Regions from separate parts of the Actinoplanes sp. NPDC049316 genome, predicted to be linked through region 1. Evidence: riboswitches for the same ligand, from Rfam matches in the RefSeq annotation. Region 1 holds a riboswitch; the other holds the start of a gene.
What was found. Region 1 has a riboswitch for ZMP and ZTP ahead of AB0K03_RS37540 (glycine hydroxymethyltransferase). Riboswitches for the same ligand answer to the same signal wherever they lie in the genome.

Region 2: another riboswitch for ZMP and ZTP. It lies ahead of AB0K03_RS13085 (tetrahydrofolate dehydrogenase/cyclohydrolase catalytic domain-containing protein); the one in region 1 lies ahead of AB0K03_RS37540 (glycine hydroxymethyltransferase).

The regions. Positions count from the first base shown of each region.
Region 1 covers NZ_JBFAQM010000041.1:9,151-16,440, forward strand. The annotation lists gene AB0K03_RS37525 (discoidin domain-containing protein) at 1-2,311, shown strand, start outside; gene erm (ErmE/ErmH/ErmO/ErmR family 23S rRNA (adenine(2058)-N(6))-methyltransferase) at 2,324-3,094, opposite strand; gene AB0K03_RS37535 (hypothetical protein) at 3,420-3,602, opposite strand; ZMP/ZTP riboswitch at 3,680-3,772, shown strand; gene AB0K03_RS37540 (glycine hydroxymethyltransferase) at 3,792-5,216, shown strand; gene AB0K03_RS37545 (NAD(P)-dependent alcohol dehydrogenase) at 5,318-6,337, opposite strand; gene AB0K03_RS37550 (TetR/AcrR family transcriptional regulator C-terminal domain-containing protein) at 6,444-7,157, shown strand; gene AB0K03_RS37555 (L-dopachrome tautomerase-related protein) at 7,196-7,290, shown strand, end outside.
Region 2 covers NZ_JBFAQM010000007.1:47,807-55,096, forward strand. The annotation lists gene AB0K03_RS13070 (hypothetical protein) at 1-173, shown strand, start outside; gene AB0K03_RS13075 (polysaccharide deacetylase family protein) at 295-1,107, shown strand; gene AB0K03_RS13080 (glycosyl hydrolase) at 1,104-2,213, shown strand; gene AB0K03_RS13085 (tetrahydrofolate dehydrogenase/cyclohydrolase catalytic domain-containing protein) at 2,203-3,087, opposite strand; ZMP/ZTP riboswitch at 3,103-3,186, opposite strand; gene AB0K03_RS13090 (TIM barrel protein) at 3,327-3,968, shown strand; gene AB0K03_RS13095 (Gfo/Idh/MocA family oxidoreductase) at 3,965-5,068, shown strand; gene AB0K03_RS13100 (hypothetical protein) at 5,065-5,643, shown strand; gene AB0K03_RS13105 (TetR/AcrR family transcriptional regulator) at 5,745-6,335, opposite strand; gene AB0K03_RS13110 (hypothetical protein) at 6,351-7,253, opposite strand; gene AB0K03_RS13115 (hypothetical protein) at 7,250-7,290, opposite strand, start outside.

The DNA of each region.
Region 1 (7,290 bases):
GTGGCGGGAGCGTTTCCTCTTCTGGGCGAGCAACGCCAGCGCCCTGCCCGTCGCCGACCGGGCGAATCCCGCGGTGGTGGACGGGGATCGCATCGATCAGCGGACCACCGCGCACAACATCCATGACTCGTTCATCGTCGAGAGTCAGGGCTCCGCGAGCCCCGATCACCAGGCGGAGCTGTGGCGTACGGCCGGCCGCGCGGCGATCCACTTCATGGTGGCCGGGCAGCCCGTGCCCGAGATCCTGACCCGCCGGCCCAGCGGGGAACAGCTGTGGCGGACGCTGCGGTTGCTGGCGAGCGACGCCGGTGAGCCGGTCATGCCGATGGCCGCCGACCGCTACCACTTGTACGGCCGGGACGTCCTCCCGCTCGCGTTCCTGGCCCAGGTAGCCGGGGACAGGGACGCGGCCCGCGCCGAGGCCGACCTCGCCACGCGGCTCATGCCGTACGTGTGGCACGAGCCCGAGTTCCGGCTCGTGAAGTTCGGTGGCGAGGAGAGCGAGGAGCCGATGGCCCGCGCCGAGGTCGCCATCGCCTACCTGTTCCACCGCCTGCGCAAGACGCCGGTGACGCCGGTGTCGAAGGCGGAGTTCTTCCGTTCCGCCGCGGGCACCCGCGATTTCGGCCGGGACGTCGGGCTCACGGTCCAGCAGTCCCCGGCGGCGTTCGCGGCGGCGGTCACCAAGCCCGAGTTCGTCGGCTTCCTCTGGCAGCCCGGCCATGACAACTGGCTGGTCGACACCCGGGTCCCGGCGTTCCTGCCCGCCGGTGCCGGCTCCACCGGGCGCTGGACGAAGGCGTACCGGAAGAACCGTGACGGGGTCGACGCCACCGCGACCGTCCTCGCGGTCAACGGCGGCTACGCCGGCTTCACCACGCTGCCCACCGGCACGGTCGTGTACGCCAGCACGGGTTTGCCGGGGGAGGGCGGCCTCGCGCTGTTCACGATGGCGATGCCGGGCGTGCCCGGGCTCACCGGCAGCCGCACGTTCACCTTCGAGGGCGGTCGAGCCGAGCTCGCCGACCAGCTGACCGGCAACATCACGTTCAGCCCGCGCAAAGCCCGCTACGTACGGATGCTCGGCCGCGAGCCCGCGACGAAGTTCGGCTACTCGATCTACACCTTCGAGGTGCTCGACGTCCGCGGCGCCGACCTGGCCCAGGGCGCGATGCCCACCGCGTCGTCCGAGGACGTCTGGTATCCGGCCCGCAACACCACCGACGGCAACCCGCTGACCCGCTGGACGGTGGCCGCGGAGGAGCGTGGCCGGGCGGACAGCTGGCTCGCCGTGGACCTCGGTCTGGCGGTGCGGGTCGCCGGGGTCCGGATCCACTGGGAGACCGCGTACGCCAAGAAGTTCGCGATCCAGACGTCGACCGACGGTCTCACCTGGACCGATGCCGTGGTCGTGCCGGAGACCCGCACGGCCGAGCGGTGGGTCGGCATCGACGGGCGCGCCGGCGTCGTCACCCACGGCGGCAAGAGGAAGATCACTGTGACCGCGGCGGGCATCAGCGCGCCGGCGCCCCTGATCGAGGGGTACGCCGGCGGGCGCCGCGACCTCGCCGCCGCCGCGGCCCGCGCGCTACCCACCGCCGAAGGGCTGTCGGTCAGCGACGCCGACGGCTACCTGAGCGTCTTCAACCTCGCGCCCGACCCGGTCCGCGACGTGACCGTCCGCATACCGTCGCAGGCCCGGCTGTATAGGGGCACCCAGGTCACGACCGGTAAGGGGCTGGAGTGGGAGGTCAGCCTCGACGGCGGCGCCGCCCGGGTCGAGCCGCCCCGCTTCACCGTCGAGGGCGCGGCGCCGGCCGGCACCCGCTACGAGGTCCACGACTCGCACCACGTCACGGTGACGGCCCCGCAGGACCATCGGGTGCGGATCACGCTGCGGTGCGGGTCCTGGTCCGCGGTCGTACGCCTGGCCGCCGGCAAGTCGCGCCGCGTGACGGTGCCCGGCGCCCCCGTGACACCGACCGCCGATCTGGCCCGCGGCCGGACGACGTTCCCGACCTCGCCGCTGCCCGAGGGCATGACCTCGCCGGACCGCGCGGTCGACGGCGACCCGCGGACGTCGTGGCGGCCCGGTGCGGCGGGCCGCATGGTGGTCGACCTCGGCGCGGTCACCGCGATCCGGGACGTCGGCGTGCGCTGGGGCCCGGGGAACCGCCGTCCGCACCGCGTCGAGGCGTCGCTGGACGGTCTGACGTACGGCGCCCTCGGCGCGCGGGCCCGTTACGTGGCAGTCGTGGTGGACGGCTGGCAGCCGGGCGACGCCGAGCTGGTGGAGCTCGCCGTCCACTGACCGGTCCTCGCGTCAGCACCGGCTGAGCAGGCGGTAGAGGGTCAGCCACTGTTCCGGCCACACGCGGCCCACCGGAACGTCGGGTGCGAGCCGGACCGCCCGGAACGCGGCGGCGGTACGCCGTACGCCGTAGCGGCCGGTCAGGGTGGCCTGCAGCGATCCGCCCAGCCCGGTGAACCCGAGGTCCACGAAGCGCTGCCAGTCCGCCGGGTCCGGCACCAACGGCACCGGGCGGCGCCGCAACCGGAGGATGCCGCCGTCCACGCGGGGGACCGGGCGGAACGCCGTACGCGGCAGCCGTCCGGCGAGGTCCCAGGCGTACGCCGGCCAGGTGCGAATCGTCAGCCGGCTCCAGCGGCCGTAGTCGCCGGTGCGCTTGCGGGCGTACTCCAGTTGGGTGACCAGGGTGGCGGCCGTCAGCGCCGGGGCGTGCAGGCACCACTCGACGACCGCTGCGGTGAGCGCGTACGGGATGTTGCCCACCACGGCGAACGGCTCGCCCGGGGGCAGCGCCCGCAGGAAGTCCCCGGCCCGTACGGTCACCCCGGGCCGGTCGAGGAGTGCGGCAGCCATCTCGGGGTCCACCTCGTACGCGACGAGGCGCCGCGTACGCCGGGCCAGCTCGGCGGTGAGGTGGCCGCGGCCGGCGCCCACCTCGTACACGAGCTCGCCGGGACGTAGCTCCGCGGCCGCGGCCACCTGCCGAAGCGAGCGGGGATCGGTGAGGAGATTCTGTCCGTACGCCCGCCGCGCGCGGGCGTGTTCGTGCCGGTGTTGCGCCATGACCGAGGTCCTGTCTGCCGCCGGTGGGGCGGCGAACGCGGACAGGCGTCAGCGCGGCCGGTCCGCGGTCCGGCACCGGCGTGGTGGCGGACGCGGGCAGGCGTCAGCGAGGCCCGTCCGTGGGGAAGAGGACACGAAGGGCCCTGGCGGCAGCGCTCAGCTCGGCGGTCGGGTTCGGGTGCGGCTCAGCGGCGGCGCAGGGCGCGGCGCCGGTCACGCAGGCGGGACGAGTGCAGGGACCCGCGCGCGACAGACGTCGTGGCCCGCGCGAGAAGGGCGTGCGGCGTTGGCATGGCGCCGACCGTACCGCCGGACGGCGGCCGGCTCACCGCATTTTCCCGGCGACCGCGCGGCGGACCGTGGTGCCCTGGATCAGCAGCGTGCCGAGCGTGACGACCAGCGCGATCACCTGGATGGCGTCCCGGCCGGGCTGGATCCCGCGGCGGTGGGCGAGCGCGGAGATCGCGATGCCGGCCCCGATGACCAGGAGAATCTGGACGCCGTTCACGGGGCCAGGCTAGTGATCACCGCAACGCCTCGTCCCGCTTCTCGGTTGTGATTGCACGGCCGTACGCCGGTATGCTTCCCCCGGGCCGTGACTGGCGCGTTCGGATGGATCCACCATCGGGGAGCGGTCCCACCCACCGGGGTGACCTGCCGTGCGCCTGGGCCTCTTCACCTGTGATAGGGAGGTCCGATGTCTGAGCTGAACGCCGAGTCGACCGCGTTTCGCGCCGCCCTGGAGGCCGTGCGCGCCGTCGAGCCCCGCATCGCCGACGCCATCGCCAAGGAGCTGCACGACCAGCGCGAGTCGCTCAAGCTGATCGCGTCCGAGAACTACGCGTCCCCCGCCGTGCTGCTCGCCATGGGCAACTGGCTCTCCGACAAGTACGCCGAGGGCACCATCGGCCGCCGCTTCTACGCCGGCTGCCAGAACGTCGACACAGTCGAGCAGGTCGCCGTCGAGCACGCCAAGGCCCTGTTCGGCGCGCCGTACGCGTACGTCCAGCCGCACTCCGGCATCGACGCCAACCTGGTCGCGTACTGGGCGGTGCTCGCCGACCGGGTGGAGGCGCCGGCGCTGGCCAAGGCGCAGAAGCGCAACGTCAACGATCTCACCGACGCCGAGTGGGCCGAGCTGCGGCAGGCCTTCGGCAACCAGCGGATGCTCGGCATGTCGCTGGACGCGGGCGGCCACCTCACCCACGGCTTCCGCCCCAACATCTCCGGCAAGATGTTCGACCAGCGCAGCTACGGCGTCGACCCGGCCACCGGCCAGATCGACTACGCCGCCCTGCGCGAGTCGGCGCGCGAGTTCAAGCCGCTGATCATTGTCGGTGGCTACTCGGCGTACCCCCGCAAGGTGAACTTCCGCATCATGCGGGAGATCGCCGACGAGGTCGGCGCGACCTTCATGGTCGACATGGCGCACTTCGCGGGCCTGGTCGCGGGCAAGGTCTTCACCGGCGACTTCAACCCGATCGAGCACGCGCACATCGTCACGACGACGACCCACAAGAGCCTGCGCGGCCCTCGCGGCGGCGCGGTGTTCTGCCAGCCGGAGCTCGCCGACCAGGTCGACCGCGGCTGCCCGATGGTGCTCGGCGGCCCGCTCGCACACGTCATGGCCGCCAAGGCGATCGCGTTCGCGGAGGCCCGCCGCCCCGAGTTCGCCGACTACGCCCAGCGCATCGTCGACAACAGCCAGGCGCTCGCCGAGGGTCTGCTGCGCCGCGGCGCGACCCTGGTCAGCGGCGGCACCGACAACCACCTCGTGCTGGTCGACGTCGACAAGTACGGCCTCACCGGCCGCCAGGCCGAGCAGGCCCTGCTGGACAGCGGCATCGTCACCAACCGCAACGCGATCCCGCAGGACCCGAACGGCGCCTGGTACACCTCCGGCATCCGCATCGGCACGCCGGCGCTGACCACCCGCGGCCTCGGCACGGCGGAGATGGACCAGATCGCCGAGCTGATGCACACGGTCCTGTCGCAGACCAAGGCCGGCGCGTCGAAGGCGAAGTTCGACCTCGACCCCGCGGTTGCCGACGGGATCAGCAAGCAGGCGACGGAGCTGCTCGGCGCCTTCCCGCTCTACCCGAGCGTCGACCTGGGGATCTAGATCAAAGTCAACTTCTTGATGTCGTAGCTCGGTGGGTGGTGCAGACCGCAACTCCCGTCGAGGCCGGGGCCGGGGCCCAGCATTCGCTGGCCCTGGCCCCTTCATTCTGCGTGAGTGGGGAGAATCGAGATCACGACCTTCGCGCGGGCGTGCTCGGTCTCGAGATAGCGAATGGCCTCGGGCACTTCGTGAAGCTCGAAGCTGCGGTCGATCACCGGGACGAGGCCGTCCTTCTCGGCGTGGGTGCGCAGCATGTCCAGGTGGGAGCGGCTGGGGGCCGTCGTGAGGACGACGATGCGCTGCCGTCGGAGGAACGGCGCCAGCAGCCGGCCGCGGGCGATCAGCCAGACCGGGCCGATGACGCTGCCGCCGCGGTAGACCCCGCCGCCGGAGAGGACGAGGGTGCCCGTCGGCGTCACTGACCGCCGCAACGCCCGCAGCGTGCGGTTGCCGACCAGGTCGAGGACGAGGTCGTGGCGGGGGCCGAGGCGGGTGAAGTCGTCGCGCGTGTAGTCGACGACGTGGTCGGCGCCGAGGGAACGGACCAGGTCGGCGTTGCGGGTGCTGCACACGGCGGTCACGGTCGCGCCGAGCAGCTTGGCGAGCTGCACCGCCAGCGTGCCGACCCCGCCGGAGGCGCCGTTGACGAGCACGTGCTGACCGGGCTGCAGCTCTCCCGCGTCGCACAGTCCCATGAGGGCGGTCACGCCGGCCAGGGGCAGGGCCGCCGCCTGCTCCGGAGTGAGATTCGCGGGCATCGGCGCGACCAGCTCCTCGGGCACCCGTACGTACTCGGCGAACGCGCCGTTGTCATCCCCGAGGTCGCCGAACACCGCATCGCCGGGCCGGAACCCGCCGCCCCCGGCCGCGCCGCCCCCGGCCCCGACGGCTTCGACCCGGCCGGCGAAGTCGCGGCCTCGGATCCGCGCCTTGGGGCGTGACCGGCCCAGGGCCAGCCGTGCCATCCGCGGATCGCCCCGCATCACGTGCCAGTCGTACGCGTTGAGCGCCGCCGCCTCCACCCGGACCAGCACCTCGCCGGGCCCGGGAACCGGCCTGTCGACGTCCGCGAGCGTGAGCGTCTCCGGTGGTCCGTACCTGTCCTGAACGATTGCCTTCACCGCAACCTCCCCTGGTGGTGTACGCCGTACACCCAGTCTGGGGTGTACGGCGTACACCCGTCAAGCCGGATATCGTTTCCCCTGCCCCGTGACACCCGAGGACGGCATGGCTGAGCAGACCGAAACCCTGCGGCGCGCACCGCTGAGCCGGGAGCGCGTGCTGCACGCCGCCGTCGCCCTGGCCGACGAGGCGGGGATCGCGTCGCTGAGCATGCGCAACCTGGCCCAGGAGCTGGGCGTCGTGCCGATGGCCCTCTACAAGCACGTGGCCAACAAGGAGGAGCTGCTCGAGGGCATGATCGACGCGGTCGTCGCCGAGATCGACCCGCCCGCGGCCGGCGCCGGGTGGAAGCAGGCCGTCCGCCGGCGCATCCTCTCGGCGCGGCAGGTGCTGCAGCGCCACCCCTGGGCGCCGATCGCCATCGAGTCACGCACCGCGGCGACGCCGGGCGTCCTCGCGTACCTGGACTCGATGGTCGGCACGCTCACGGCCGGCGGCTTCTCGGCCGACCTCGCCCACCACGTGATGCACGCGATGGGCAGCCGGATGCTCGGCTTCAGCCAGGAGCTCTTCGACGCGTCCCGGAACGCCGGCCGCTCGGGAGCCGCCGCGGCCGCCGAGCCGCCGGCCGCCCCGCCGCCGGAGTTCGCCGACCGGTTCCCGCACCTGGCCACCATCGCGGCGGCGGCCGCCCACGACGACGCGTCGGTCGTCGGCCCGGGCTGCGACGACCAGTTCGAATTCGAGTTCGCTCTCGACCTGCTGCTGGACGGCGTCGAGCGGCTGCACCGCCAGGGCTGGACGTCGCACCCGGGCTAGCCCGTTTTGCGGCCACGCCCCGCGGGTAAGCGCCGAGAATGACGGATCATCCTGTCGACCAGCCCCTCGGCGAGCTGGAGACGGTGCACACGTTCGACAGCGGGCCCATGCCGACGGGCGTCAGCGTCTCCAC
Region 2 (7,290 bases), on a different contig from region 1:
GCATCGAACGGCGGCTGGCCGTGCTCGCCGACGAGCTGGAGCACGCCGACATCGTCGCGTACGAGGCGGACCGCGGCCTCGCCACCCGTGGAGGTGTCGTGAGAATGACCGTCGCCGATATGTCGGCGATCGTCGCCGCAGTCGTGCTGGACAGTGCGGAAAGCGCCCCGTAACGTGGCCTGAGCGGCGCAGACGTGGCGCCGCGCACCGGCCGGACGAGTTCAGCGAACCACGAAGCTTGCCGGGTCTCTGACCGATAAGGGTCATATCCAGCCGGCGAGTGGGAGGATCGGAGTGACCGTCGCGGCGTCCCCGGCGTGGCAGAGCCTGCCCGCGCTGATGTACCACTCCGTGTCCGCGGTCGCCGGTCCGCTGCGCGACCTCGCGGTGCCGCCGAAGCGCCTCGCCGAGCAGCTGCAGGCGCTGACCGCGGCCGGCTACCGGCTCGTCGGCCTGACCGAGGCGCTCGACCTGCTCGAGCACGGCTGCACCGACCGGCTGGTGGCGATCACCTTCGACGACGGCTACCGCGACTTCCTCACCGAGGCGGTCCCGGTGCTCGCCGAGGCCGGCGCCGGCGCCACCCTGTACGCCTCCGTCGGCCACCTCGGCCGGTACGCGGACTGGCTGGGCCGCTGGGCGCCGGACTTCGGCAAGCTGCTCACCTGGGACGAGCTGGCCGAGGTGGCCGACGCCGGCATCGAGATCGGCAACCACAGCCTCGTGCACCACCCCTTGGACGTGCTGCCCGCCGCGCAGCTGCGCGAGGAGACCGTCCGCAGCAAGGACGAGCTCGAGCAGCGGCTCGGGCGGCGGGTGCGCGGCTTCGCGTACCCGCACGGCTACAACGGCGCCAAGGTGCGAGCGGCGGTACTGGCGGCCGGGCACGACAACGCGACCGAGGTCGGACGGCGGCTGCACACCCCCGGCGAGCGCCGCTTCGCCGTGCCGCGCCTGCAACCGACCCCGGACGTGACCGGTGAGCAGCTCGTGGAGCTGGTGGCCGGCGGTGGGTCGCCGCTCGTGCCGCGCCTCAAGCAGCTCGCCCAGCCCGGCTGGCGGATGGTGCGCCGGGTCGCCCGCGCCGCCGGACGGAACCTGACATGAGCCGGGCCCATCGCGCGCCGGTCGAGGGCGTCCCCGACGCCGGCCGGGACCCGCGGACGAGCCCGGCCCACCGCGCGCCGCGGCGCAGGATCACCCGGCGGCATCTGCTCGGCATCGCGGCGGCCGCGGCGGCGGTGCCCGTGGCGACGGTCGGCCTGCAGCAGGTACGCACCAAGGACACCCCCGCCGAGGCGACGACCTCGCCCGGGCGTCCCGGGGTCAAGCCGTCGGCCGCCGCGCCGCCCACCGTCGTGACCAGGGGCGGGGGGACGGTGCCGTTCCGCAGCGGCAAGGCGATGCTGGGGGCGTACCTGGATCTGTCGGGCCGCACCGCGGCGCAGGCGCAGGCGCTGCGCCGGCAGCAGACCGGCCGCGACGAGCGGATCGTGCACGTCTTCTACGACTGGGGCGACCTGCTGCCCCGCACGATCGCCGGGCTGCCCGAGCACGCGTTCCCGATGGTCTCCTGGCGCGGCACCCGCTACACCGACATCACGTCGGGCTCCGCCGACGATCTCATCGCGCGTGCCGCCCGGCGGCTCAAGGCGCAGGGCCGGCCGCTGCTGCTGCGCTGGGCCTGGGAGATGAACGGCGACTGGTACGGCTGGGGCGCCGCCCGCAACGGCAAGGACCCGGCCGGCTTCATCGCGTCGTGGAAGCGGCTCCGCGGCATCTTCGCCGACGAGGGCGCGACCAACGTCTCGTGGGTGTGGGGCCCGAACTGGAACTCGTCCCCGGTCGCCGACTGGAACACCTACGCGGCGCTGTACCCGGGAGACAAGTACGTCGACTGGGTCGGCGTCTCGGGCTACAACCTGCACCACGAGACGCCCGAGACCCTGTTCGGACCGATCTACCGCTCGTACGCCGCCCGCAAACCCATCCTGATCAGCGAGGTGGGAGCGGTGGACCGCGGCGGCCGGACGAAGGCCGACTGGATCACGCTCTTCGCGAAGTGGGTCGAGGCGCACCCGGCGGTGGGCGGTGTCGTGTGGTTCGACACCGACACCCACCCCGGGTTCACCGAGAAGTGGCGCATCGACACGGGCCCGGAGTCGCTCGCGGCGTACGTGGCGATGGCCAAGAGCCCGCGCTTCAGCGGCTAGCCTTCTCCGCGGCCTCCACGGCGTTGCGGAACAGCATCGCCACGGTCGTCGGGCCGACCCCGCCCACCCGTGGCGTGAGCGCGCCGGCCACCGTCGCGACCTCCTCCGCCACGTCGGGCAGCAGCCGGCGGCCCTCGTAGCGCACGCCGGCGCCGATCACCGTCGCGCCCGGCTTGACGTGCTCGGGCTGGATGATTCCGGGCACGCCCGCGGCGGCCACGAGGATCTCCGCGCGGCGGGTGTAGCGCTGCCAGTCGGGCACGCCGGTGTGCACGACCGTGACCGCGGCGTTGGCGGTCGGGCGCTTCTGCGACAGCATCATCGCCAGGGGCCGGCCGATGGTCGCGCCCCGGCCGAGGATGACGACCTCGTGGCCGGCGACCGGGATCTCGTAGTGCGCCAGCAGCGCCTCGATGCCCGCCGGCGTGCACGGGCGCGGGCCGGGCAGCCCGACGGAGAGACGGCCGAGGTTGAGCGGGTGCATGCCGTCGACGTCCTTGTCGGGGTCGACGGTCATCAGCGCGGCGTCGTAGTCGATGTGCGCGGGCGGCGGGTACTGGATGAGCAGCGCGTGCACGGCCGGGTCGGCGTTCAGCCGGTCGATGACCCGGTGCAGGTCGTCCTGGGTGGCGGTGGCGGGCAGGTGCTCGTGCGGCGAGACGAAGCCCAGCTCGGCGGCCTGCCGCTGCTTGATGCGGATGTAGCCGGCGCTGGCGTCGTCGTCGCCGACGAGGATCGTCGCCAGCACGGGCTGCACGCCGGCTTCCTTGAGCTTCGCCACGCGCTGCGCGACGTCGGCGAGGACCGCGTCGGCGACGGGCTTTCCGGGCAGGAGCCGGGCCTCGTGGGCCGGCGTCTCCGGGCTGTCGGACATGCGCGTCTCCCTTGGTGTGGGCACCCAGGCGGACGGCGCCCACGACGTGCTCCCCGATGGTGGTCCCCATCCTCGATGCCGCCAGTCGCGTGTCGCCGACAAGTATGCCGTGCCCGTTCCGGGGCGGGCGACCGTGTCACCCGGGGGCGAAGGAGAGCGCTCTCTGGATCGAATTTTGACCACGTGGTAGAAATTTCGGTAGCGCTTCCATCGACATCTGTCGACGTCAGGAGGACACGATGAGCCCCGTCTCCGTCCAGCTCTACTCGGTGCGCGACGCGTTCGCCGCCGACCCCGCACGCACGATGCGCCGCCTCGCCGAGATCGGGTTCACGCAGGTGGAGCCGTACGGCGTGGTGGAGAACGCCGAGGCGCTGCGGGCCGGCCTGCTCGCCAACATCGAGCCCCACGTCGACGCGGCGCGCTGGCACGACGCGGACGGCGTCGCCGCCACCGCCCGGGCCCTCAACGAGGCGGCCGAGGTCGCAGCCGGGTACGGCATCACCGTCGGCTACCACAACCACTGGTGGGAGCCGGCCGCGCGCGTCGGCGGGCGCAGCGCCTTCGAGGTCTTCGCCGAACAGCTCGCCCCCGGGCTGGTGCTGGAGGTCGACACGTACTGGGCGACGGCCGCCGGGGAGCACGCACCCACGCTGCTGCGGAAGCTCGGCGAGCGGGTACGGGCCATCCACGTCAAGGACGGCGCCCTGGCCACCGACGGCAGCGGCCAGGTGCCCGCCGGGCAGGGCCGGGTGCCCGTGGCCGAGGTGCTGGCCGCCGCGCCGCACGCGCTGCGGGTCATCGAGTTCGACGCGTACGCCGGTGACATCTTCGACGGCCTCGCCGCCGGCCTGGCGTACGTGCGGGGGCAGGGCCGGTGACCGCGGGGCCGGTCGGCGTCGGCATCGTGGGCGCGGGCACGATCAGCGACACGTACCTGCGCAACCTCACCGCTTTCCCCGACGTGCGGGTGCTCATGGTCGCCGACCTCGACACCGGACGGGCGGCGGACCGGGCGGCCGAGCACGGCGTCCCCCGCTCCGGCACGGCCGCCGAGCTGCTCGCCGAGCCCGGCGTCGAGATCGTGGTGAACCTGACCGTGCCGGCGGCGCACGTCGACGTGGGCCTCGCCGCGCTCGACGCCGGCAAGCACGTGTGGACGGAGAAGCCGCTCGCCCTGGACCGGGGCTCCGCCCGTACGCTGCTCGACCGGGCCGCCCGGCAGGGCCTGCGCGTCGCGAGCGCGCCCGACACCGTGCTCGGCGCGGGTCTGCAGACCGCACGCCGGGCGCTGGACGACGGCCGCATCGGGCGGCCGGGCACCGCGCTCGCGCTGTTCCAGTCGCCGGGGCCGGAGAGCTGGCACCCGTCGCCGGAGTTCCTGTTCCGCGCGGGCGCAGGACCCCTGCTCGACATGGGCCCGTACTACCTGACCGCGTTGGTGCACCTGCTCGGCCCGGTCGAGCGGGTCACCGCGACCGGCGGGCGGCCGCGCGGGACGCGGACCATCGGCTCGGGTCCACGCGCCGGCACGGACTTCGCGGTCGACGTCGCCACCACGGTCGCCGCGCTCGTCGAATTCGCCGGCGGTGGCTCGGCGCAGCTGCTGACCACGTTCGACTCCGCGCTGGCCCGTACCGGCCTGGAGGTCACCGGTACGCTGGGCACCGCCGTGCTGCCCGACCCGAACCGGTTCGACGGCGTGACGACCCTGCACCTGCTCGAGGCGCAGAAGCCGGAGGATCTGGCGGCCGAGGGGCATGCGGCGACCCGCGGCACCGGGGTGCTCGAGCTGGCCCGGGCCATCCGCGCGGGACGGCCGGAACGGGCGCCGGGCGAGCTGGCGTACCACGTCCTCGACGTCATGCTCGCCATCGAGGAGTCGATCGAGCGGAGGGAGACGGTGCCGGTGACCAGCACCGCCCGCACGCCGCCCGCATTGCCGGCCGGCTGGGACCCGTACGAGCGGACGCTGTGGTGAGGCTCCGTTTCTGCCCGGACACCGCCGCCGCGGACTGGCTCGCCGGCTCCGGGACGCCGTTCGAGCAGCTGGTCACGTTCGGGCCGGCCGGCTTCCCGGCGTACGCCCGGCTCCGGTTCATCCCCGACCCGCAGCTGCCCGGCCAGGCCGAGACCGACGCCCTCCTGCCCGGCGACCACCCATCGGATCTCGCCCAGGCCCGCAGCGCGCTGCACGTGCTCGCGGGCTTCACCTCGACGCCGGAGGACTGCTACTTCTGCGTGTGGGAGGGCTATTCGGACATCCCGCTGCCGCCCGGGGTGCCGCTGGTCGAGGTGCCGCACCGGCGCTACGCCCTGCTGCGCGGCGCGGTGTCCGACATCGACGGCTGGGCGGACGACCTCGGCGGCGGGCAGCCGGTCGCGCCACCGGCGTTCGTGTGGCCGGCCGACCACCGCTGGGTGTTCGCCGGCGACGTCGACCCGCATTGGGCGGGGATCGGTGCGGCCCGGGAGGCGGTCGACGCGCTGATCGGCACTCCCGGTCTGGACGTCGTGCCGGCCCGGCCCACGCAGGCGCAGCCCGCGTACCGCTGACCGGCCTCAGGGGACGACGGGGACCGCGATCCGGCCGGAGTGGACCGGCCGCAGAGCTTCGTCGAGCATCGCCGCCGCCACGGTGGCCCGGCTGATCGCGCTCACTCCAGCGGAACCGTGACCACGCTGCGCAGGTAGAACCGCATCGCGGCGACCAGGTCGACGCGCTCCGGGCCGGTCAGCCACTGCACCTGCAGGCCGTCCATCAGCGCCACGAAACACAGCGCCGCCTGGGCCGGATCGACACCCTCGCGCAGGCCGCCCTCCTCGGCGAGAGCCCGGAACGACAATTCGGCGTGCTCCCGGGCGACCGCGTAGTGCCGGGCGAAGTAGTCGTGCGCGGGGTGGCTCGGCGCGACGGCCTCGGCGGCCAGCCGCGAGTACAGGTCCACCATCCCGCGGTGGCGCACGTTGTGCCCGGCCAGCGCCAGCATGTGCCGCAGGAAGTCCGCGCCGGGCGGGATCGTGAGCCGCTCGCGCTGCGCGTCCTCGGCGTCGCGGCGCTCCAGCACCGCGGCCAGCAACGCCTCCTTGGTGGGGAAGTAGTACAGCAGCCCCGCGTGCGTGATGCCGGCGCGCTTGGCGATCTCGCGCAGCGACGAGCCGTGATAGCCGGCCTCCGCGTACACCGCCGCGGCCGCCGCGATGATGTCCTCCCGGCGGATCCGACCCTTCAGATAGCCACCGGTCATGCGGCCATCATGCCGCTACTCCGCGGCGCTGATGTACAGGGTCCGGTAGGCCGTGGCGTCGCCGGCCCGGAAGAGGTTCACCGCCAGCCGCTGCTCCGCGGGCAGCGACAGGGTCTCGGACCAGGAGCCGTCGCCGGTCACCGAGATCGTGCGCCGGGCGACGCTCGCGCCTCCCGGACCGGTCACCGCCAGGGTGTACGGGCCGTCCGCGCGCACCAGGCCCGAGGCGGAGACGGCGACCGTACGGTTGCCCGCCGAGTCCACCGGTCCCGAGGGCGCGGCCGACAGCGCGGTGACCGTCGTCTCGAACGTCTCGCGCGAGGTGCCGAACGACAGCCAGCTGGCCCCGCCCAGCACCGCCATCACGAGCACGAGGGGGAGCAGCTGCCGTACCAGCCGGCCGCGGCGCGCCTTCTCCTCGGCGGCCACGTGTTCCTCGTCCTCCGGCGGCACCACCGACATGACGACGGTGCGCGCCTCGGTGATGACGGCCACGTCGGGTGGGGCGAGCTGGATGCGGGACAGCCGCTCGCCCACCGGCCTCGGCTCCTCCTCGGCGGCCGGCGCCCCGGCGGGCACGCCCCGCGGCAGCACGGCCGGGACGATCAGCGCGAGCAGCGTCACCCCGGCGGTGGCCACCGTCCAGGAGAGCCGGTCCAGGGCGAGCCCGCACACGTGAACGGCCAGGCCGGAGACGACCAGCGCCGCCATGCTGAGCGCCGGGGCCAGGGTGGTGCGCTCGACGGCGGTGAGCTCACGGCCGCGGAACAGCACCCCGGTCAGCGCCATCCCCGGCAGCACGAAGCCCAGCAACAGGCCGCCGGCGACGCTCAGCGGCAGCGGTCCGAGCAGCACCGCGGCGCCGGCGGCCACGGTCACGGCCGCCAGGATCCGGGGGAGCAGCGCGTTGGCGTTCACTGGGCCCCCATGCGGTAGACGCGGACGGTGCCGTTGT